Regions from separate parts of the Streptomyces inhibens genome, predicted to be linked through region 1. Evidence: riboswitches for the same ligand, from Rfam matches in the RefSeq annotation. Region 1 holds a riboswitch; the other holds the start of a gene.
What was found. Region 1 has a riboswitch for S-adenosylmethionine ahead of thrC (threonine synthase). Riboswitches for the same ligand answer to the same signal wherever they lie in the genome.
Positions count from the first base shown of each region.

Region 2: it holds a riboswitch for S-adenosylmethionine, as region 1 does, so the genes downstream of both, KI385_RS13295 (aminotransferase class V-fold PLP-dependent enzyme) here and thrC (threonine synthase) in region 1, are expected to answer to the same signal.

Region 1 is NZ_CP084681.1:5,897,426-5,908,399, forward strand. It holds gene otsB (trehalose-phosphatase) at 1-309, shown strand, start outside; gene KI385_RS26945 (alpha,alpha-trehalose-phosphate synthase (UDP-forming)) at 630-2,069, opposite strand; gene KI385_RS26950 (glucosyl-3-phosphoglycerate synthase) at 2,119-3,081, opposite strand; SAM riboswitch class I at 3,254-3,415, shown strand; gene thrC (threonine synthase) at 3,433-4,716, shown strand; gene KI385_RS26960 (MoaD/ThiS family protein) at 4,799-5,077, shown strand; gene KI385_RS26965 (cold-shock protein) at 5,500-5,703, shown strand; gene groL (chaperonin GroEL) at 6,055-7,677, shown strand; gene KI385_RS26975 (DUF998 domain-containing protein) at 7,996-8,694, shown strand; gene KI385_RS26980 (hypothetical protein) at 8,748-9,113, shown strand; gene KI385_RS26985 (winged helix DNA-binding domain-containing protein) at 9,122-10,270, opposite strand; gene KI385_RS26990 (FG-GAP-like repeat-containing protein) at 10,470-10,974, shown strand, end outside.
Region 2 is NZ_CP084681.1:2,865,792-2,876,765, forward strand. It holds gene KI385_RS13260 (hypothetical protein) at 1-79, opposite strand, end outside; gene KI385_RS13265 (C40 family peptidase) at 131-1,174, opposite strand; gene KI385_RS13270 (C40 family peptidase) at 1,447-2,475, opposite strand; gene KI385_RS13275 (NYN domain-containing protein) at 2,779-4,152, opposite strand; gene KI385_RS13280 (hypothetical protein) at 4,171-4,410, opposite strand; gene KI385_RS13285 (rhomboid family intramembrane serine protease) at 4,694-5,374, shown strand; gene KI385_RS13290 (Lrp/AsnC family transcriptional regulator) at 5,371-5,652, shown strand; gene KI385_RS13295 (aminotransferase class V-fold PLP-dependent enzyme) at 5,716-7,098, opposite strand; SAM riboswitch class IV at 7,280-7,397, opposite strand; gene trpD (anthranilate phosphoribosyltransferase) at 7,489-8,553, opposite strand; gene qcrB (cytochrome bc1 complex cytochrome b subunit) at 8,693-10,330, opposite strand; gene qcrA (cytochrome bc1 complex Rieske iron-sulfur subunit) at 10,327-10,974, opposite strand, start outside.

The DNA of each region.
Region 1 (10,974 bases):
CCGGGCCGCTTCGTCCTGGAACTGCGCCCCCCGGGCATGGACAAGGGCGTCGCCCTCGCCGAATGGGTCCGCGAGACCGGCGCCGCCACCGTCCTCTACGCCGGCGACGACCTCGGCGACCTGGCCGCCTTCGCCGCCGTCGAAAAGCTCCGCTCGGACGGCCTCACCGGCGTCCTGGTGTGCAGCGGCAGCGACGAGGTCACCGAACTCGCCGAACGCGCCGACCTGGTGGTCGACGGCCCGACCGGCGTCGTGGGACTGCTCGGCACCCTGGCCGACCGCCTCGCCGAAACCCGGGCCGGCAGCTAAGGGCTGTCCCGTAATCCCTGGTGGATCAGCGCACGGCGTCAGATGCACTGCGTTCTCCCCCACGCCTTAAGGGCGCAGGAGGGGCCCCCACCGCTCACTCCGTCTCGGCTCTTCATTCGCTGTACGGATGCCGAGCTGCATCGCAAGGCGGAGGGACGTCCGGATACTGGGTGTATCCGGATGTTCCGACAACGCGGCGTGGGGGCACCTCCCAGCGTTAGCTGGGGGAGTGCCGTAGCTGTCGTCGTGCGCCCGCCAGGGATTACGGGACAGCCCTTAGGCCGACGCCTGGGTCGGTGCCCGCCGACGGGACTGCCCTCTCACTCCTTCAACGCCCGCAACTGCTCCAGGAACCACTGCGCCGGCGGCAGCGCCGTGGCCGCCGCCGCCAGCCGCTGCGTGCGTGCGTCGCGCTCGCCGGCGTCCATCGACAGCGCCTCGTGCAGCGCCCGCGCGGTGCCCGTGACGTCGTACGGATTGACCGTGAGGGCGTCCGTGCCCAACTCCTCATGGGCGCCGGCCTCCCGGGAGAGCACCAGCACACAGCCCTGCTCGGAGACCACCGGGATCTCCTTCGCGACCAGATTCATCCCGTCCCGGATCGGATTGACCAGCGCCACGTCCGCCAGGCGGTACGCGGCCAGCGACCGCGCGAAGTCGTCCTTCACATGCAGCTCGACCGGCCGCCAACTCGGCGTGCCGTACTCGGAGTTGATCTCCTCGGCCACCCGCCCGACCTCCGCCGTGTACTCCCGGTACACGGCCAGGTCCTGGCGCGACGGATAGGCGAAGGCCACATGCACCACGCGCTCGCGCCATGACGGGTGGTCCACCAGGAGCTGACGGTAGGCCAGCAGCCCCCGGACGATGTTCTTCGACAGCTCGGTGCGGTCCACCCGGACGATGGTCCTGCGGGGCGCGCCGTCGGGATCCGTACCGATCTGCTCGCGCAGGGTGGCCTGGCGCTCGTCGACATCCGCCCGCCGCGACCGCTCCCGCAGGAACTCGGCGTCCGCGCCGAGCCCGTGGACGGCGATCCGGGTGTTCCCCGTGCCGCCGACCACCGCGGCGCAGCATCCGGCGAAGGCGTCCGCCCAGCGGTGCGTGAGGAACCCGAGTTGGTCGGCGCCCAGCATCCCCCGCAGCAGCTGCTCGGCGATGTCGTCCGGCAGTATCCGGAAGTACTCCGGCGGCGCCCACGGAGTGTGCGAGAAATGGGAGATTCGTACGTCGGGCCGCAGCTCCCGCAGCATGCCCGGCACCAGGGCCAGGTGGTAGTCCTGCACCAGCACCGCGGCGCCCTCGGCGGCCTCGTCGGTGAGCGCCTGGGCGAAGGCGCGGTTGTAGGCCTCGTACGACGACCACTGCGTCCGGAATTCCGCGCCGAAGGCCGGCTCCAGCGGCGTCTGGTACAGCATGTGGTGGACGAACCACAGCACGGAGTTCGCGATGCCGTTGTAGGCGGCGGCATACACCTCGGCCGGAATGTCCAGCATCCGGACGCGCTGTCCGCCGGTGTCGCCGGGATGCAGCGCACCACCCGTCTGCCGTACGGCCTCCCGGTCGCCGTCACCGAGCGCGGCACACACCCACACCGCGTCCGTGTCGGGCCCGATGGCCGACAGCCCGGAGACCAGCCCGCCACCGCCGCGCTTGGCGGTCAGCGCGCCGTCCTCCCCCAGGGCGTAAGAGACCGGACCGCGATTGGAGGCGACAAGAACCTCGGCACCTGTCTGGACCGCACTGCGCTCGGAGACCATGTCGCGACATTAACCCGCCACCGATCCGCGCAAACGTACGGAGCGCCGGTCAGGCCGCGCGTCGCGCCGCGTACTCCGGAATTTCGGCCATCGGGGGCCGCTCCTCGGTGTCCACGTCCGTCGTGCGCGGCACGAAGCCCTGCTCGCCGCGGTCGAACTGGGTGAGCCGGGGCCGCACCAAGTGGCCGCGGGCCAACCGTAGTTGGGCGGTCCGGTAGATCGCGGCGGCCATCCGGCCCAGCGCCTGGCCGCCCTGGTGGCGGTGCTTGCGCACGCCGACGTCCACCTGGGCGAGTGCGTCCAGACCAACAGTGTGCAGCGCGTCGACCAGCAGCCCGAGCTCCACGCCGTAGCCGACCGGGAACGGCAGCCGCTCCAGGAGGGAGCGGCGGGCCGCGTACTCGCCGCCCAGGGGCTGGACGAAGCCGGCCAGCTGCGGCCAGTGCAGATTGAGGAGCGGGCGGGCGACCAGCTCGGTGACCCGGCCGCCCTGCCCGGCGCCGGAGCCGGCACCGCCGGTCTCCAGGGGACGGTCGTACATCGCCTTGACGAATTGGATGTCCGGATCCGTCAGCAGCGGCCCGATGATCCCCGAGACGAAGGTGGACGAGAATTCGCGCAGGTCGGCGTCGATGAAGCAGATGATGTCGCCGCTGGTGGCCAGCAGTGAGCGCCACAGCACCTCGCCCTTGCCGGGCACCGCGGGCAGCCGCGGCAGCACGCTGTCGCGGTGGACGACCCGGGCGCCGGCCGCCGCCGCGACCTCGGCGGTGCGGTCCGTGGAGCCGGAGTCCAGCACCACCAGCTCGTCGACGAGCGGGACCGCGTCGGTCATCAGCTCCTCGCGGATGACCGTGACGATCGCCCCGACGGTGGCTTCCTCGTCGAGCGCGGGCAGTACGACGCTGACCGTACGGCCCGTCTGGCGCTTGGCCTCCACCAGCTGCCCCAGGGGACGGTCCGCGGCGGACCAGGAGCGGCTGCTGAGCCAGCGCTCCACCTCTTCCAGCACGTCTACGACTCCTCGGTGGCCGCCGTATCAGCGGCCCGTGTGATCCATCTCGCGGTTCGGACGACTATCTCAACTGTCAGTGCCTTCGGTTACAGTCTTGAACAACGCGGATGACCGTCGCATGTCGGGGTCGCCGCCGCACAAACGCCTGGGTTTCGTCCCAGTGCCATACCGCTCATCCAGAGGGGCAGAGGGATACGGCCCGTTGAAGCCCCGGCAACCCTCCAGCCGGTCTTGCCGCCAGGACGCAAAACGTCCCGCGTGCGCGAGGCTCCCGGCTAGGGAAGGTGCCAAATCCGTCTCGTGGCGAGATGCGCCGCGAGGAAGATGAGGAGAAAGGGCCTCGCCTCCATGGCTGTGCAAGTCACCGAAACCACTCCCGCCGTCGCTCTGGGTCCTGCCGTCGCGCTCTCCTGCCGCGAGTGCGGAACGCGCTTCGACCTCGGTCCGATCTTCGCGTGCCAGGAATGTTTCGGGCCGCTCGAAGTCGCCTACGACCTGCCGAGCGGCGATCCCGAGAGCCTGCGGAAGCAGATCGAGGCCGGCCCGAACAACATCTGGCGCTACGCCCCGCTGCTGCCCGTCCCCACCGACGTGGCCGACAAGCCCAATCTGAACCCGGGCTTCACCAAGCTCGTCAAGGCCGACAACCTCGCCCGTGAGCTGGGCGTCACCGGCGGTCTGTACGTCAAGGACGACTCCGGCAACCCGACGCACTCCTTCAAGGACCGCGTCGTCGCGATCGCCGTCGAGGCCGCCCGCGCCTTCGGCTTCACCACCCTCTCCTGCTCCTCCACCGGCAACCTCGCCGGTGCGGTCGGCGCCGCGGCCCGCCGCGCCGGTTTCAAGTCCTGCGTCTTCATCCCGCACGACCTGGAGGCCGGAAAGGTCGTCATGGCCGCGGTCTACGGCGGCGACCTGGTGGGCATCGAGGGCAACTACGACGACGTCAACCGCTTCTGCTCGGAGCTCATCGGCGACCCGCTCGGTGAGGGCTGGGGCTTCGTCAACGTCAATCTGCGTCCGTACTACGGCGAGGGTTCCAAGACCCTCGCGTACGAGATCTGCGAGCAGCTCGGCTGGCAGCTCCCGGACCAGATCGTCATCCCGATCGCGTCCGGCTCGCAGCTGACGAAGATCGACAAGGGGCTCAAGGAGCTGATCGCCCTCGGCCTGGTCGAGGACAAGCCCTACAAGATCTTCGGCGCCCAGGCGGAGGGCTGCTCGCCGGTGTCCACGGCCTTCAAGGCCGGGCACGACGTCGTCCGCCCGCAGAAGCCGAACACCATCGCCAAGTCGCTGGCCATCGGCAACCCGGCCGACGGGCCGTATGTGCTCGACATCGCGCGCCGTACGGGCGGTGCGGTGGAGGATGTCAACGACGAGCAGGTCGTGGACGCGATCAAGCTGCTGGCCAGGACCGAGGGCATCTTCGCGGAGACCGCGGGCGGAGTGACCGTCGGCGTGACCAAGAAGCTCATCGAGGACGGTCTGCTCGACCCCACCCTGACCACCGTCATCCTCAACACCGGTGACGGCCTCAAGACGCTTGACGCCGTCGCCCCGACCTCCGGGCCCACGGCCACCATCCGTCCGGACCTGGACGCGTTCCGCGCGGCCGGCCTGGCCGGCTGAGGCCGCCGGCCGGTCCGCGCACGAGGCCGCGCCGCAGCCCCGAACCCGTACTCCGTAACCCCTGTCCCCGGAAGGCAGAACCATGAGCGTCAAGGTCCGCATCCCCACCATCCTCCGCACGTACACCGGCGGCGAGGCCGAGGTCACCGCCGAGGGCGCGACCCTCTCCGAGGTGATCGCCGACCTGGAGAAGAACCACCAGGGCATCGCGGCCCGTGTACTGGACGACGCCGGCAAGCTGCGCCGTTTCGTGAATGTGTACGTCAATGACGATGATGTGCGCTTCGAGCAGGGCCTGGAGACGCCGACTCCGAACGGCGCGGGTATCTCGATCATTCCGGCGGTCGCCGGCGGGTGCTAATTTGCGCCATCTCTTCACCTTCTTGACCGGAATTGCCCCGTCCATTGAAATCGGACGGGGCAATTCCGTTTAGTGAAAGGGGATACCATTGGGGCGATCCCCCTCCGCATATCTCCGCGCGCGTGCCGAACGCATATGAGAACGGGGAGAGTTGTGTCCAAAGTGTGGGCGGCATTTGTCGCTTAGGTGCGCTATGCCTGGCCCGACTTGCCCCGGAGAACCGGGACTTCAGCGGATATTGCCGATTCTCCGACGCCAGAATTCTCGTCCGATTGACCTGTTGCGCTGGGCATCTGTGCAGATACATTCAGCGGCGGTCGACGCGTTCCGGCGCACACCCCACGGGCCTTTCGCGGGGTGAGGTCTGACCCGGGTCCGCGGAGTGCGGTCCTGCGCAAGGGCCAGTAATAGGGGAGTTAGGCATGGCTCAGGGCACCGTCAAGTGGTTCAACGCGGAGAAGGGGTACGGCTTCATCGCGGTCGACGGTGGTGCGGATGTTTTCGTCCACTACAGCGCGATTCAGATGGACGGCTACCGCACCCTTGAGGAGGGCCAGCGGGTCGAGTTCGAGATCTCGCAGGGCCAGAAGGGGCCGCAGGCGGACATGGTCCGGGTGGCCGGCTGAGGCGCCGACCGACTGCTGCGTGGTGAAGGCCCGTATCCCAGAGGGGATACGGGCCTTCTGCTGTCTTCCGCCGTCCTCCGCGCGGGGGGTGCCGGCCCAAGCCGCTTGCGCCCTCCCGTCGCCCGACCGCCACCCCTAAAGGGGGCTCCTTGTGGAGCCGCTTGCACTCTCGGGGGTCGAGTGCTAATCATTGCGTTAGCACTCTCCCAGTGAGAGTGACAGAACTTGGATCGGGTCAGTGAGGTCCGCAGGCCGAGTGGGGCAAGGAACCACAAGGGTTGCAGGCCGTCCGTCGCGGGCACCGGCGCGGTCCACGAAGAACGCCACCCCTGTCCGGGAGGACCACTTCACATGGCCAAGATCATCGCGTTCGACGAGGAGGCACGGCGCGGTCTCGAGCGCGGGATGAACCAGCTCGCCGACGCCGTCAAGGTCACCCTCGGCCCCAAGGGCCGCAACGTCGTCCTCGAGAAGAAGTGGGGCGCCCCCACGATCACCAACGATGGTGTTTCCATCGCCAAGGAGATCGAGCTCGAGGACCCGTACGAGAAGATCGGCGCCGAGCTGGTCAAGGAGGTCGCGAAGAAGACGGACGACGTCGCCGGTGACGGCACGACGACCGCGACCGTCCTGGCCCAGGCTCTGGTCCGCGAGGGCCTGCGCAACGTAGCCGCCGGCGCCAACCCGATGGCTCTCAAGCGCGGCATCGAGCGCGCCGTCGAGGCTGTCTCCGCCGCCCTGCTGGAGCAGGCCAAGGACGTGGAGACCAAGGAGCAGATCGCTTCGACCGCCTCCATCTCCGCCGCCGACACCCAGATCGGCGAGCTCATCGCCGAGGCCATGGACAAGGTCGGCAAGGAAGGCGTCATCACCGTCGAGGAGTCCCAGACCTTCGGTCTGGAGCTGGAGCTCACCGAGGGTATGCGCTTCGACAAGGGCTACATCTCGGCGTACTTCGCCACCGACATGGAGCGTATGGAGGCGTCGCTCGACGACCCGTACATCCTCATCGTCAACTCCAAGATCGGCAACGTGAAGGACCTGCTGCCGCTCCTGGAGAAGGTCATGCAGTCCGGCAAGCCGCTGCTGATCATCGCCGAGGACGTCGAGGGCGAGGCCCTGTCGACCCTGGTCGTCAACAAGATCCGTGGCACCTTCAAGTCCGTCGCCGTCAAGGCTCCGGGCTTCGGTGACCGCCGCAAGGCCATGCTCGGCGACATCGCCATCCTCACCGGTGGCACCGTCATCTCCGAGGAGGTCGGCCTCAAGCTGGAGAACGCCGGTCTCGACCTGCTGGGCCGCGCCCGCAAGGTCGTCATCACCAAGGACGAGACCACCATCGTCGACGGTGCCGGCGACAGCGACCAGGTCCAGGGCCGCGTCAACCAGATCCGCGCCGAGATCGAGAACTCCGACTCGGACTACGACCGCGAGAAGCTCCAGGAGCGTCTGGCGAAGCTGGCCGGCGGCGTGGCCGTCATCAAGGCCGGTGCCGCCACCGAGGTCGAGCTCAAGGAGCGCAAGCACCGCATCGAGGACGCCGTTCGCAACGCGAAGGCGGCCGTCGAGGAGGGCATCGTCGCCGGCGGTGGCGTCGCCCTGCTCCAGGCTTCCTCGGTCTTCGAGAAGCTCGAGCTCGAGGGTGACGAGGCCACCGGTGCCGCCGCTGTGAAGCTGGCCCTGGAGGCCCCGCTGAAGCAGATCTCCGTCAACGGCGGCCTTGAGGGCGGCGTTGTCGTGGAGAAGGTGCGCAACCTGCCCGTCGGCCACGGCCTGAACGCCGCGACCGGTGAGTACGTCGACATGATCGCCGAAGGCATCATCGACCCGGCGAAGGTGACCCGCTCTGCGCTGCAGAACGCCGCCTCCATCGCCGCGCTCTTCCTCACCACCGAGGCCGTCATCGCCGACAAGCCGGAGAAGGCCGCCGCGGCCGCTCCGGGCGGTATGCCGGGCGGTGACATGGACTTCTGATCCTCTGGATCAGAGCGCTGATCCTCCGGGATCACACGTCCACACGTTCGTCGGGGCGGCACCCTCCTCCCAGGGGGTGCCGCCCCGACGGCGTTCTCCGTGCCTTCGGCGTGCCCCGGCGGGGCGCGCCGCCGACCGCGTAATGATGACGATGACGTTGTGCCGACTCCGATGTGGACGGCAGGCGGCCGGTCATCAATGTGGATCTTGGGGTGGATGCACCCTGCGCGATCAAGGCGATGGGGTGTTCGTACGAACCGGGGCACGCAGGGACACGACCGGGCCGCACAGGGGCGCCGGCGCGTCGCGGCGCTCCTGTTGGCCGCGGCCGCGTTGCTCTACAACGGCTGGCTCCTGGAGTTCGTGCTGCCGACGGGCCTGGATCCGCGCCACTCCTACGTCAGCGAGTTGTACGCCGCCGACCAGCCGTTGCGATGGCTCTTCGGCGGGATCGAGAGCGTCTGCGCCGTGCTGGTGGGCGGGGGAGCGCTGCTGGCGGGCGGCGCGGCGTCCGGCATCCGGTCGCGGACGGGCATCCGGTCGCGGGCGGACTGGTGGGCGCGGTCCGGCTGGTGGGCCTTGCTCGGCCTCGCGTTGTCCTCGCTGGCCGATGTCTACCTGCCCATGCGCTGCGCGCCCTCGGTGGAACCCGGATGCGAGGCCGTACACCCCTGGCACACGGCCACCAGCGCACTCGCCCACTTCTTCGTCTTCGCCTCGATGGCCCTGCTCGGCCGGGCGGCCGCGACCGACGCGCCCCGTATGCCGCTGATCCGCCGCTGGGGGACATGGGTGCTGGCGCCGGCGCTGCCGACCGCCGTGTGCACGGTGGGCCCGCTGATCGGCCGGCCCGGCTGGCACGGCATCCCGCAACGGGCCCATCTGACACTGGTGGGCGTGTGGTTCGCGCTGCTGGCCGCCGAACTGGCCGGCTCGTCCCGGCAAACGGCCCGAGGACCGGGGGCGGGGCGCGAGCGGGTCCCAGAGGTGGCGCAGCCCGCCGCCGACGGCGGCTGAGCCGGCCCGGTTTCGTCCGCTCGTGGTCCTGGCCTTGGTGCGATGATGCGTTCGTGGTGACAGACGCACAGTGGAGTCGGATTCGGGAAGGCTTGCGCTTCGGGCAGGTGGTTGAAGGCACTGTCGTGAGGGTGCCCCGTCCCGGTGCGATCGGGATCTTTGTGGACATCGGCCTGAGCGTCGGAGGCTTCGTCGATGTCGTGCTGTTGCCCCACCGGAGCGAGTGCTGGCCGACCGAAGGCACGGTCACCGAATTCGAGATCTGGTGGGCCGACAGCCGGAAGCAGATCCGGTTGAAGCCGTCCGATCCTCAGTATCTGTGTGACGACTTCGCCGACTTCGTGGAACGCTTCCGGCCCAGTTGGCCATCCGACGTCGGGTGTGCGGTTCTGGCCCCGGGGGCCTCCGACGCCGGATGAGCTGCCCCTCAGTCCCCGGGGAGCAACCGGGACTCGGCGCTCGGCAGCTTGCTCCACCAGTGGTCGTAACGGCGGTAGACCTCCGGTTCGCGGTCGGCGAGGAACGCCGTCAGCGACCGGGCCTCGGCGGCGAGCTCCTCCCAGACCTCGTCCGGTAGACGGTGGAAGGCGGTTGCCTCGATTCCCCCCTCGGCCGGGCGCCATACGCCGACGACGTACCCGTCGACCAGCAGGGTCGGCAGCACGTCACCGTTCCTGCGGGTGACGAGCGTGCGGTGGGCCAGTGGGATGACGCGGCTGCGGTCGGAGTAGGCCAGCAGGATGCTGTCCCACATGGCCATCAGCCGGGGCGGCGCCGGGGTGTCCTCGTCCGGACGCGGTGCGCCCGGGGTGTCGAACAGCTCCTCGCCGTCCGGCCCTGCCAGCCGCTCGATGTCGCCGTCGCCGGCGAGAGCCTGCAGTGTCGTCCTGACCCTGGCACGCTGGACCAACGCGAACTGCGCCACGTCCGCCACCGACGCCGGCCCGAACCCCTTGAGATAACGCAGGACCAGCGTTCGCAGGGACGTGGCGGACACCTCCGGGTCCGCCAGCACCGGCCTGGTCCTGGGTGCGATGTACGAGGGCTGGTGGCCGAACGACCACGGTGGTGTGGTGGGCGCGTGCAGCAGCGGCGCATAGTGCCGCAACCCCCACCACGCTCCGGGCTTCGCCGGCGCACCCAGTCGTTGCGCGAGCCACGCCTCGTACTCCGCAGTCGTCCGGGGCTGATCGGCGAAGGCCAGCAGTTCCGGAACCAGCGCGTCGGCGTCCTCGGTGGTCAGCCCTGACGCCGTGAAGCGGTCGCCCAGCCTGGCGGCACGCACCGAAGGCTGCACGGCCTCGCGGAAGGCCCGGAAATCGTCGGTGTGGACGGCGTGCAGCGTGATCCGCATCAGGGTCGACTTGACGACCGTGTGGTCGGCGAAGGCGGCATCGAGATCGGCCGGGTCGAAGTCGGCGAGGCGGTTCCACAACGCGAGGTAGGGCGAGGCCGCGTGCTGCGCCTGCAACGCGACCACACGCCGTACGCCGTCGGCGACGCCGAGCGTCTCCCGGCGCAGCAGCAACTGCCGAGCGAGCGTGGCGCGGTTGAGTTCCCGTGCGGTGATTTTCATGCCGTGACCGTCTCGTTCCCCATGTTGTGAACCCGGCAACATGTTGTGAACCCGGCAACGACGACGTTCGCGGAGCGCTGACCGTGCCGGAGATACATCTCCTTCTCCTCTCCTTCACCTCTCCGCTACAACCATCCCCTCCCTCCGCGGGTCTCTTCTTCACCAACTGTCCTGCGGACAAAGGGAGAACGAGCCCCGCATGCCCAAGCATCTCCGTACGACCCTGGCCACCGCGGCCGCCACCGCGCTGGCGGCCGGGCTGCTGACGGCCGCCACCGGCACCGCCTCGGCCGCGGACAACGCCGCGCCGGCCGCGGGCGGCCGCCAGGGCGACTTCAACGGCGACGGCTACCGCGATCTCGCGGTCGCCGCGCCCGCCGCCACCGTCGACGGCAAGAAGGGCGCCGGCGCCGTCACCGTGCTCTACGGCTCGGCGAACGGCGTGGACGCCTCCCGGCGCACCACGCTGACCCAGAACTCCCCGGGCGTCCCGGGCGCGGCCGAGGCCGATGACCTCTTCGGCGCGAGCCTCGCCGCCGGCGACTTCAACTCCGACGGTTACGCGGACCTCGCCGTCGCGGCCCCGTACGAGGATGTCGCGGGCGACGCCGACGGCGGCACCGTACAGATCCTGTGGGGCGCGTCCGGCGGCCTCTCCGGCTTCGGCAGTGCCACCCTGGCCGACCCGGCCCCCTCGCAGCACG
Region 2 (10,974 bases), 3.0 Mb from region 1:
CGAGCAGCGCGAGGAGCAGCGCGGCGCAGCCCGCCGCCCGGGCACGCGACGGCGCCCGTCTCGCCCACTGGTCTGACATGCGGACGATCGTAGATCCGGGCCGGCCGGGGCAAAAACGCTGGGATCCGCCTCAGGGCCTGGTGACGGCCGAGATCGGCATCATCGCGACCGGGTCGTAGCGCACCCGCGCGCCGGGATAGGGCGCGTGGACCACATGGCCGTTGCCGACGTACATCCCGACGTGACTGGCGTCCGAGCGGTAGATGACCAGGTCACCGGGTTGTGCCTGGCTGAGCGGGACCTGCCGGCCGGCGCCGCGCTGGGCCTGCGACGTACGGGGCAGCCAGACGCCGGCCCGGCCGTAGGCCCATTGGGTGAGTCCGGAGCAGTCGAAGGCGGAGGGGCCGCTGCTTCCCCAGGCGTACGGGGAGCCGACGGCGGCGCGCACCGCGGCGACGGCCGCGGCGGCCCGCCCGGAGGCCGGTACGGCGCCGCCCAGGTCGGGGACCACCTCGCCGCGTCCATCACTCCTGGAGGCCCGGGCGTAGGCCTCCCTGGCGTCCCTGGGGAGCGCGTTCAGCAGCCGCCGCGCGGCGGCCAGCTTGCGCTGGACGTCCTTCTTGTGGCGGGCGACGTCCTTGCGGCCGGCCTCCAACTCCGCCAGCTTGCGTACGGTCTCCCGGCGCTGCTGTTCCAGGGACCGCTGCGCCGCCCGCAGTTCGTGCAGCCGGCCGGCCTGCGCGTTGCTGAGCCGGTCGAGTGTGGAGGCCTTCTCCAGGTAGCTGTCGGGCCGCTCGGAGAGCATCAGCTTGAGGGTGGGGTCCAGCCCGCCGTCGCGGTACTGGGCGGCGGCCAGCGCGCCGAGCCGGCCGCGCATCCGGTTGACCCGCTCCTGGGCGCGGGCGGTGCGGTCCTGCAGGGTCGCCACCTCGTCGCGCAGCTGCTTGGCCCGGGCGTCGGCGCCGTCGTACTTCTCGGTGGCCCGCTCCGCCTGCTCGTAGAGCTTGTCGACCTGTGCGGTCGCCGCTTCGCGGCCGGCGACCGGGTGTTTCGCGGGGTCGGCGGAGGCCGGCTGTGCCGACAGCGCGGCGGCGGTCGCCAGGGCGGCCGACAGAACGGTGACCCCGGCGAGGGTGGTCTGGCCCTGCTGCGAGGTACGGCGGTGGGACACCACGAGAGCCGCACTCCTTTCGATGGGGGTCCCCCCCCCTGTTCGAGCGCAGCCGAGAGCTTGGGGGAAGACCCTGCCGCCCTGGAGGGCGTCGGTGACCGGATGCTGCGAGGGCAGACAGTAACGGCGCCGGTCCACACCGAACAAAGACCACTTTTCGTACGCAAAAAGCCGCCCCGCCGGTGACTGTGCAGGTCACCGGCGGGGCGGTAGGTCAGCGGCGAGGGCCGCAGTTCGCCCGAACGGGCGTCAGGTTGAGAGTGTTGTGAGGCTTTTCAGACCCGGACGCCGAACGCGAACGGCATGTTGCCGATCGCCTCGTAGCGCACGGAGGCGCCGGGCTTCGGCGCGTGCAGCACCTGGCCGTTGCCCGCGTAGAGGCCGATGTGGTGCAGGTCGCTGTAGAAGAGCACCAGATCGCCGGGCTTGAGGGCGTCCTGCGAACCGATCCGGGTACCGGCGTTGGCCTGTGCCTGCGAGGTACGCGGCAGCGACTGGCCGGCCTGCTGGTAGGCCCAGGAGGTCAGACCCGAGCAGTCGAAGGACGACGGGCCGGTGGCGCCCCAGACGTAGGGCGAACCTATCTTGGACTGGGCGGCCTGCAGGGCGGCCGCACCGCGCTGCGAAGCGGGCACGTCATCGCCGAGGTTGACCCGCTCGTTGCTGCGGTTGGCGCGGTCCTCCTTGGCCTGCATGGCCGCCCGCTCCTTGGCGGTCAGGGTGTTGAGCAGCTCCTGCGCCTTGGCGAGCTTGCCCTTGATCTCGTCCTTCTTGTCACCGAGCGCCTTACGGGTCTCGGAGAGGTCCTTGATCTTGCTCGCGGCCTCCTCGCGCTCCTGGGCGAGCCGGCGCTGCTTGTCCGCGATGGTCTTCAGCTGCTCGGCCTGCTTGCCGCTCAACTGGTCGAGCGTGGCGGCCTTTTCGAGGTAGGTGTCCGGGTCGCCGGAGAGGAACAGCTGGACCGAGGGGTCGATGCTGCCGCTGCGGTACTGGCCGGAGGCGACCGCCCCCAGGCCCTTGCGGAGCTGGTTGAGCTCGCCCTGACCGCGGGCGACCTTGTCCTGGAGGTCGTCGACCTCCTTCTGGAGCTTGTCCTGCTGCTCCTTGGCCCCGTTGTACTTCTCGGTGGCCTGCTCGGCCTGCTCGTAGAGCTTGTCGACCTCGGACTTGACGTCCTTCTTCGACTGCTGGTGGGGGTCGGCCTGGGCGGCCTGGGACGAGAGGGCGACGGCCGCCGCGGCGGTGGCGGTGAGCACGGTCACGCGGGTACGGCTCGGCTGCTTGGGTCGACGGTGGGACGCCACGGGGGCGAGCTCCTTCTTCCTCCAGCCGCCTACCGGGAAGTGGGGGGGTAAGACCCCGGCTCCGCGTGAACGCCGCGGACTCGGCGGTACCTTCACTGTTCATCCCGGTTGGATGATCACCTGTATGAAGGTTCGGACTGACCTTAGTAACCGAGCTGTGATCGCTTCAAATCCTCACGGGAAAAATCTGCGCCACAAACCCCATCCTTTACCAACATCACACAGGCAGTAAGCATCAATTGACGCTCAGATACGGATGGCAAGCGACTTCCCGGGCTCCGGCGGCCCTCGGGGCGCGTTGCGTCAGGTGCGGGCAAGTCGTTTGAGGAGCAAGGCCGATGCGACCGGCCGCGCCCCGGCCTTGGCGACACCGTCGGCCACTTCCCGGTCCGTGGAGACCACGACGACCGGACGGCCGGGCGGTTCGGCCCTTACCAGCTGACGAATCAACTCATCGGCCGTTACGCCCGGTTTGCTGAAAAGGACCCGGACTCCACGCGGCGGCGCGAGCAGCACCGGCGCCGCCAGCTCCGCACCGTCGAAGACACACGTCATCTCCGCGCCGGTCTGCGCCGCCAGCACCGCGAGACCGCCCAGCAGCCGCAGCCGCTGCTTGTCGAGCGGCATGGTCGGATAGCCGGTTTTGGTGACGTTGTAGCCATCCACCACCAAATGCGCCTGAGGCAGCGCCAGAAGCTGGTCGAGCAGCGCCGGGTCCGTCTCCGACAGCGCCCGCGTGGCAATGTCCTTGGGCGTCATCCGGCCCGGAGCGACCGCCTCGACGGTGTCCGCCGGGTGGACGTTGGCGGGCGGTAGGGCCAGCTCGCGGCGCAGCCCCTGGGCCGCGTCCAGGACCGTGTCCAACAGCAGCCGCAGCCGCATGTCCTCGACGCTGCGCCCCTCGCGGGCGGCCCGCCGGCCGGTCTCCAGCAGCGCCTCGGCCTCGGCGATCCGGGCTTTGAGCCGGCGCAGCTCGCTGTCCGCCGCGGTCTTCTCGGTGGCCGCCCGGTCCCGCGCCTCGGTCAGCGCGGCCTCGGCCTTGCGCACCGCCGCCTCACCGCGCTTGACGTCACTCAGCGCGCTGCGCAGCTTGCGCCGCAGCGATTCGTTCTCCTTGCGGACGGCGTCCAGATCCGTCCTGATGCGTTCGGTGTCCGCACGGGCCTCACCGCGTGCCTGCGCCAGCTCCTCGCGCAGTCCGGCCAGCTCCCGCTCGGCCTCCTCGCCGGCCCGCTCGGCCCGCGCCCGCTGGGCCTCCTCACCCGCCGCCGCGACAAGCTTGACCCAGCCGTCCGGGCGCAGCACATAGGCGGCCGCGGCCACATCGAGCGGATCGGCCGCGGCGGGCGGGTTGCCGTGGTCCAGGGCCTCGGCCAGCTCCGGCTGGGCCTCGCGCAGCTTGGCCGCGATCCGCTGCCGGAAGACCGCATCGCTCTCCAGCGCCGCGGCCATCGCGTTTCCGGCGAACTTGGCCCGACGAGTCGGGGTGAACCGGGCGTACTGCCGCAGCGGCGATGGGAGTTCGGCGACCGTCAGCGCGCCGAACGACTCCGCGGTGAGCGCCACGACCCGGCGCCGTACGCCCTCGGGCAGCGGTCGGTCGAGCACTTCGTCCGCCGCACCCTCGGGTGCGTCGTCACGCTGGGCCCCCGGCTCCCCTTCTGGACGGTCCACCACGGCTGCATCGCTCCGATCTCAGGCGCTCGCGCCCGGACGGTCGACCAGCTCGATCTGGTCGACCGCGTTGCACCAGCGGCAGCGCACGGACTCGATGCTCTCACTGAGAACCTCGCGCTCCTCCACCTTCGGGTCCCCGGCCAGGTCCAGGTGGACGTACTCCACGACCTTGGACTGACGGGTCACATCGAAACGCGTGAGGTTGCCGCACAGCGTGCAACGCCACCGGGTTTCGGCCGTCGGCAGGGGAACAGCCATCGTGTCGTCCTCTTTCGTGCTCATCGATCTCGTGCTGTCGTGCGGTTCACGCGGTGCGCCGTCGGACTGCGGGAGTTCGCAAGGTTATGCCTGCAACCCTACGGCCTGATGGGGGGCCGGTGCGGGCCCCGCCCAGGAGCCGGGACGCGGCGAGGCACTCTGTCCCGATTGCCCCCCATTGAGCCATGATCGCTTCATGACGGCGCCGTCTTCTCCTCCTCGTCTGCCCGGTCTCACCCGTCCCGCGCACCCCGTCCGCTCCCTCAAAGCGCTCTTTTCACGGATGACGAATGTCCTGATCTGCCTGTGCTGCGCGGTCTTCGTGATCGGGCCCGCCTCCGGCCTGAACCGGATATACGGGAGCGGCGACGCCCTGTTGAAGGCCCAGACCGCGTATTTCGAGCGGTGGGGCGTGATCCCGCTGGATCTGTGGAGCGGCTCGGCGCGGGCGCTGATCACCCCGCTCACCGCGCTGTTCGTCCACGGCAGCTGGCTGCATCTGCTCGGCAACATGCTGTTTCTGTACGTCTTCGGCGCGATGGCCGAGGCACGGATGGGCCGGCTGCCGTTCGCCGCCTTTTACCTCATCATCGGCTACCTGGCACTGCTCGGCTACGCGGCCGCACACGCCGGCTCGGGCCAGACGCTGGTGGGCGCCTCCGGCTCGATCTCCGGCGTACTGGGCGCCTTCCTCTACCTCTTCCCCAAGGCCCGGGTCACCAGCGTCTTCCCGTTCCTGTTCTTCCTGCCGCTGCGCTTTCCCGCCTGGATCGTGCTGTTGTTCTGGTTCTTCCTGCAGTGGCAGGCCGCCCAGGACGACCCCCACGGCCCCGGTGTCGCCTACCTCGCGCATGTGGTCGGCTTCGCGCTCGGTTTCCTCTACGCATGGGTCCGCTACGGGAGGGATAGTGTGGGGGCCACCAGGGGGAATGTCCGGGCGACCGAGGGAGAGAGCCAGCCGTGATCACGTCGATCGTGCTCATCAAGACCAGCGTGGACCAGATCCCGGAGATCGCCGAGAAGATCGCCGCACTGGACGGCGTCAGCGAGGTCTACTCGGTCACCGGTGCGCACGACCTGATCGCCATGGTGCGGGTCGCCGCCCACGACGACCTCGCGGATGTCATCCCCGGCCGGATCAGCAAGGTGCCGGGCGTCGCCTCCACGGAGACGCATATCGCCTTCCGTACGTACTCCCAGCACGACCTCGAAGCGGCCTTCGCCATCGGCCTGGACGCGTAGGGCGTGTCCTAGGGCGTGCCCTGGACGCCGCGCCCGACGGCGAAGACCGCTCGGTCCTCGTCGTCAGGCCGAGGTGTCGGGCACGCAACGCCCGTCCTCGGTGCGGTAGTTCCAGCGCGCGCCGTCCGCCACCAGCTCCTTGACCGCCCGCACGAACCGCTCGACATGCTCGTCGGGGGTGCCGGCGCCGAAACTGACCCGGATGGCGTTCAAGGAACGCTCGCCAGGCGCCGTCTCCGGGGCACCGCACTCCCCCGGCTCCTGCGGCTCGCTGCCCAGCAGGGTCCGTACGAGCGGGTGCGCGCAGAACAGCCCGTCGCGCACCCCGATGCCGTACTCGGCGGACAGCGCGGCCGCGAAGTGCGAGCTGTTCCAGCCCTCGACGACGAAAGAGAGCACGCCCACCCGCGGGGCGTCGTCGCCGAAGAGCGAGAGCACATTGACCTCGGGCACCTCGGCCAGGCCCTCGCGGACACGGGCGATCAGCTCCTGCTCGCGGGCGACCAGACCGTCGAAACCGGCCTCGGTCAGCGCCTGGCAGGCGGAGGCGATGGCGTAGGCGCCGATGACGTTCGGCGAACCGGCCTCGTGCCGGGCCGCGGTGGTGTGCCACTCGACGTCCACACCGCCGTCCGTACGGCGGGAGACCTTACGGCTGGCGCCGCCACCCGCGAGGTACGGCTCGGCGGCCTGCAGCCAGTCGGCGCGGCCGGCCAGCACACCGGCGCCGAACGGCGCGTACAGCTTGTGTCCGGAGAAGGCGACCCAGTCGACGTCGAGCTCCGCGATGTCGACGGGGTGGTGCGGGGCGAGCTGCGCCGCGTCCAGCACGATCCGCGCGCCGTGCGCATGCGCGGCGGCCGCCAGCTCCCGCACCGGCCACAGTTCACCGGTCACATTCGACGCACCGGTCACACACACCAGCGCCGGCCCGTACGGCTCGCGCTCGGCCAGTGCCTTCTCCAGCGTGTCCACCGCCTGCTGCGGGGTGCGCGGCGCGTTCAGATACGTCACCGCGGTGTCCGGGCGCTGCTCCCACGGCAGCAGCGAGGCGTGGTGCTCGGTCTCGAAGACGAACACCCGGGTGTTCTGCGGGAGTACGGCGGCGAGCAGGTTGAGCGAGTCGGTGGTGGAGCGGGTGAACACGACCTGGTCGCCCTCCCGTCGCCCACAGCCGAGGAACTTCGCGATGGTGGCGCGGCTGTTCTCGAAGAGGTCGGTGGACAGCTGCGAGAGGTAGCCGGCGCCGCGGTGCACGCTGCCGTAGTACGGGGCGTAGGCGGCCACGTCGTCCCAGACCCGCTGCAGCGCCGGCGCGCTGGCGGCGTAGTCCAGCGCGGCGTAGTCGACCTCGCCGCCGGTCACGAGCGGGACCAGGACATCCCGGCCGAGAACCGGCAGCGGGGCACAAACGGAGCGGTCGGCGGCAACGGCGGAAACAGACATGGCGAACTCCCGTGAGAGATAAGCGAATTCGCTGCGGGGCGGGCGCGTCAGGGTGCGTCACAGCGCACGGCGGAGCGCCGCAGCGTAAAAAGAAAAGGGGTGCGGAAAAAGGGGCCGTCGGCCCTATCGCATTCGCTGATTCACGGAAGTTCTCCCTCGAGGACCAGGATCCCTGGCGAGGGATCCGCGCTTGCCGCAGACCTCGCTGCCTGCGGCCTGGTCATCACCCGGGGCACCCCGCCACGGAAGGAGGGTTGCCGGACAGCGGGCCGGGGCCTATGTCGCTGTCACTCGTGACCTGCGCAGCATCATGCCACACGATCAACAACGCACAAGCCCCGGTCCGTATGACGGACTGGGGCTTGCGTCACACTCTGCGTCACCGGCCGCTCATGCGTTGCTGGCGGCCACCCAGCGCTCCAGCACCCGCTTGGCCGCCCCGGAGTCGATCGAGGCGGCGGCCTTGTCGATACCGGCCCGGATCTGCTCCGCCAGCGGGGCGTCGGCCGGCTCCAGCGCGACCAGCGCCGCCGCGGAGTTCAGCAGCACCGCCTCACGCACCGGCCCGGTCTCCCCGTCCAGCAGCCGGCGGGCCACATCCGCGTTGTACGAGGCGTCCGCACCGCCCAGCGCCTCCACCGGCACCAGCGGAATCCCGACGTCCCGCGGGTCGAAGGCCTCCTCGCGCACCGCACCGTCCCGCACGATCCACACCCGGGAGGTCGCGGTCGTGGTCAGCTCGTCCAGACCGTCGTCGCCGCGGAACACCAGCGCCGAGGAGCCGCGCTCGGCGAGCACCCCGGCCAGGATCGGCGCCATCCGGGCGTCCGCGACGCCGGTCGCCTGGGCGCGGACCTTCGCGGGGTTGGTCAGCGGGCCCAGCACATTGAAGGTGGTACGGATGCCGAGCTGGCCGCGGGCATTGGCGACATGGCGCAGCGCGGGGTGGAACTTCACCGCGAAGCAGAAGGTGATGCCCGCCTCCTCCGCGACCTCGGCGACCCGCCGCGGGGTGAGATCGAGATTGACGCCGAGCTTCTCCAGGACGTCGGAGGCGCCGCTGGCCGAGGACGCCGCGCGGTTGCCGTGCTTGACGACCTTCGCGCCGGTGCCGGCCACCACGATCGAGGACATCGTGGAGATATTGACGGTCTTGGCGCCGTCGCCGCCGGTGCCGACGATATCGACGCTCGGCCCCGGCACCTCGATCAGCCGGGCGTGCGCGTACATCGTCCGGACGAGTCCGGAGATCTCCGCGACGGTCTCGCCCTTGGCCCGCAGCGCCACCGCGAACCCGGCGATCTGGGCGTCGCTGGCCTCGCCCCGCATGATCTTGTCCATCGCCCAGGCGGTGTCGTCCGCGGCGAGGTCACGGCCGTCGAGCAGGGCGTTCAGGATGCCCGGCCAGGTGCGGGCCGCCACGCTGTCGCCGCCAACCGGGGTCACAACGTTCATGGTCCACGCTCCTGGTTCGTCTCCTGCTTATGCCGTCACCCTACCGAGCCGGCGATATGCCGGAGGGCCCCGTCCGATCGCCGGACGGGGCCCTCTGGGTGGCGTACTACCTACGGTGCGCTACGAGGCGCCGAGGTGATCAGTGGTGGCCGTGGCCGCTGGTGATCTCCTGGTACTCCTCGACCGTGGGCTTGGCGATGACGTTGTCCTCGCCGTAGAAGGACTTCGAGAGCTTGGCGCGCAGCTTCTGCGAGCGCGACAGCTTGCGCTCGACGCCGTTCTCGTCGACCTCCGGGCCCAGCTCGAGCGGCTCGGGCTGCTCGTGCTGCGTGAGGACGTGCAGCTGCTCCTGGCTGAGCGGCTCGTGGACCTCGATGAACTCACCGTGCGGCAGGCGCTTGATGATGCCCGACTCGCGGCCGTGCAGCACCTTGTCCTTGTCGCGCCGCTGCAGACCCATGCAGATCCGCTTGGTGGCGATGAAGGCCAGCACCGGAAGGACGAAGAATCCGATCCGGACGAACCAGGTGAGCGAGTTGAGCGACAGGTGGAAGTGCGTGGCCCACAGGTCGTTACCGCCACCGATCAGCATCACGAAGTACGCGACCAGCCAGGCCACACCGAAGCCGGTACGGGTCGGGACGTTGCGCGGGCGGTCCAGGATGTGGTGCTCGCGCTTGTCACCCTTGACCCAGGACTCGACGAACGGGTAGACCGCGATGGCGACCAGGACCAGCGGGAAGATCAGAATCGGGATCAGCACACCGAAGTTGACGGTGTGACCCCAGAAGTTCCACTCCCAGCCCGGCATGACACGGACGAGGCCCTCGGCGAAGCCCATGTACCAGTCCGGCTGCGCACCAGTGGAGACCTGGTCCGGCCGGTACGGCCCTATGGCCCACACGGGGTTGATGCTGGCGATCGCGGCGATCACCGAGATCACACCGAAGACCAGGAAGAAGAAGCCTCCGGCCTTGGCCATGTAGACCGGCAGTAGCGGCATGCCCACGACATTGTTGTTGGTCTTGCCGGCACCCGGGAACTGGGTGTGCTTGTGGTAGAAGACCAGGATCAGGTGCGCCACCAGCAGGCCGAGCATGATGCCCGGCAGCAGCAGCACGTGCACCGTGAAGAACCTCGGGATGATGTCGTGCCCCGGGAACTCCCCGCCGAAGATGAACATCTGCAGGTACGAGCCGACCAGCGGCATCGCCAGGATGACGCCCTCGATGAACCGCACACCGGTACCGGAGAGCAGGTCGTCGGGGAGCGAGTAGCCGGTGAAGCCGGTGAACATGCCCAGCACGAACAGCAGGAAGCCGAACAGCCAGTTGACCTCGCGCGGCTTGCGGAAGGCGCCGGTGAAGAACACCCGCATCATGTGGACCATCATCGCGGCCAGGAAGACCAGCGCGGCCCAGTGGTGGATCTGCCTTATAAGGAGACCGCCCCGGACGTCGAAGCTGATGTTCAGCGTCGACTCGAAGGCCTGCGTCATCCGGATCCCCTGCATGGGCACATAGGAACCGTGATAGGTCACCTCGGCCATGCTCGGGTGGAAGAACAGCGTCAGATAGACACCGGTCAGGATGATGATGATGAAGCTGTAGAGCGCGACCTCACCCAGCATGAAGGACCAGTGGTCCGGGAAGATCTTGCGCATATTGGACTTGGCGAGGCTGTAGATGCCCAGCCGGCCGTCCGCCCAGTCGGCGATCCGCTCGCCCCGTGGCGCCTGGCCACGGCGCGTGGTGGTCGCGCTCGTCTCGTTACTCATCCGCGCTCCCAGAAGCTCGGGCCGACGGGCTCCTCGAAGCCGCTTGCGGCCTCCAGGAAGCCGTCCTTCTCCGTGATGTGCAGCTGCGGCAGGGCGTGTCCGGCCGGACCGAAGATCACCCGACCACCGTCAGAGAGGTCGAACGTCGACTGGTGGCAGGGGCAGAGCACGTGGTGCGTCTGCTGCTCGTACAGGCTGATCGGGCAACCCACGTGGGTGCAGATCTTCGAGTACGCCACGATGCCCTCGTGCGACCAGGACAGTTCGTGCTTGTCCTTGATGTTCTGCGGCTGAATCCGCACGAGCATCAGGGCGTCCTTGGCGATCTTCTCCGCGAACTCCTCGTCGTCGTCCTCCAGCCCCTCGGGCTTGGCGAACGTCAGGGAGCCGACCGCGATGTCCTCGGGACGCAGCGGGAGGTTGGTGGACTGGTTGACGAGCCGGACGCCCTTCTTCCAGTTCGTCGTGCGCAGCTTCGTACCGGGCAGCGGACCGAGGTCGCGCAGCAGCACCACGCCGGAGAGCGGCACCAGGGCCAGCGCACCGAACATCGTGTTGCGGATCAGCTTGCGGCGGCCGAACTGCGACTCCTTCGCACCCTGTGCGAAGTCCGCCAGAACCTTGGCCTTGACCTCGGGCGGAGC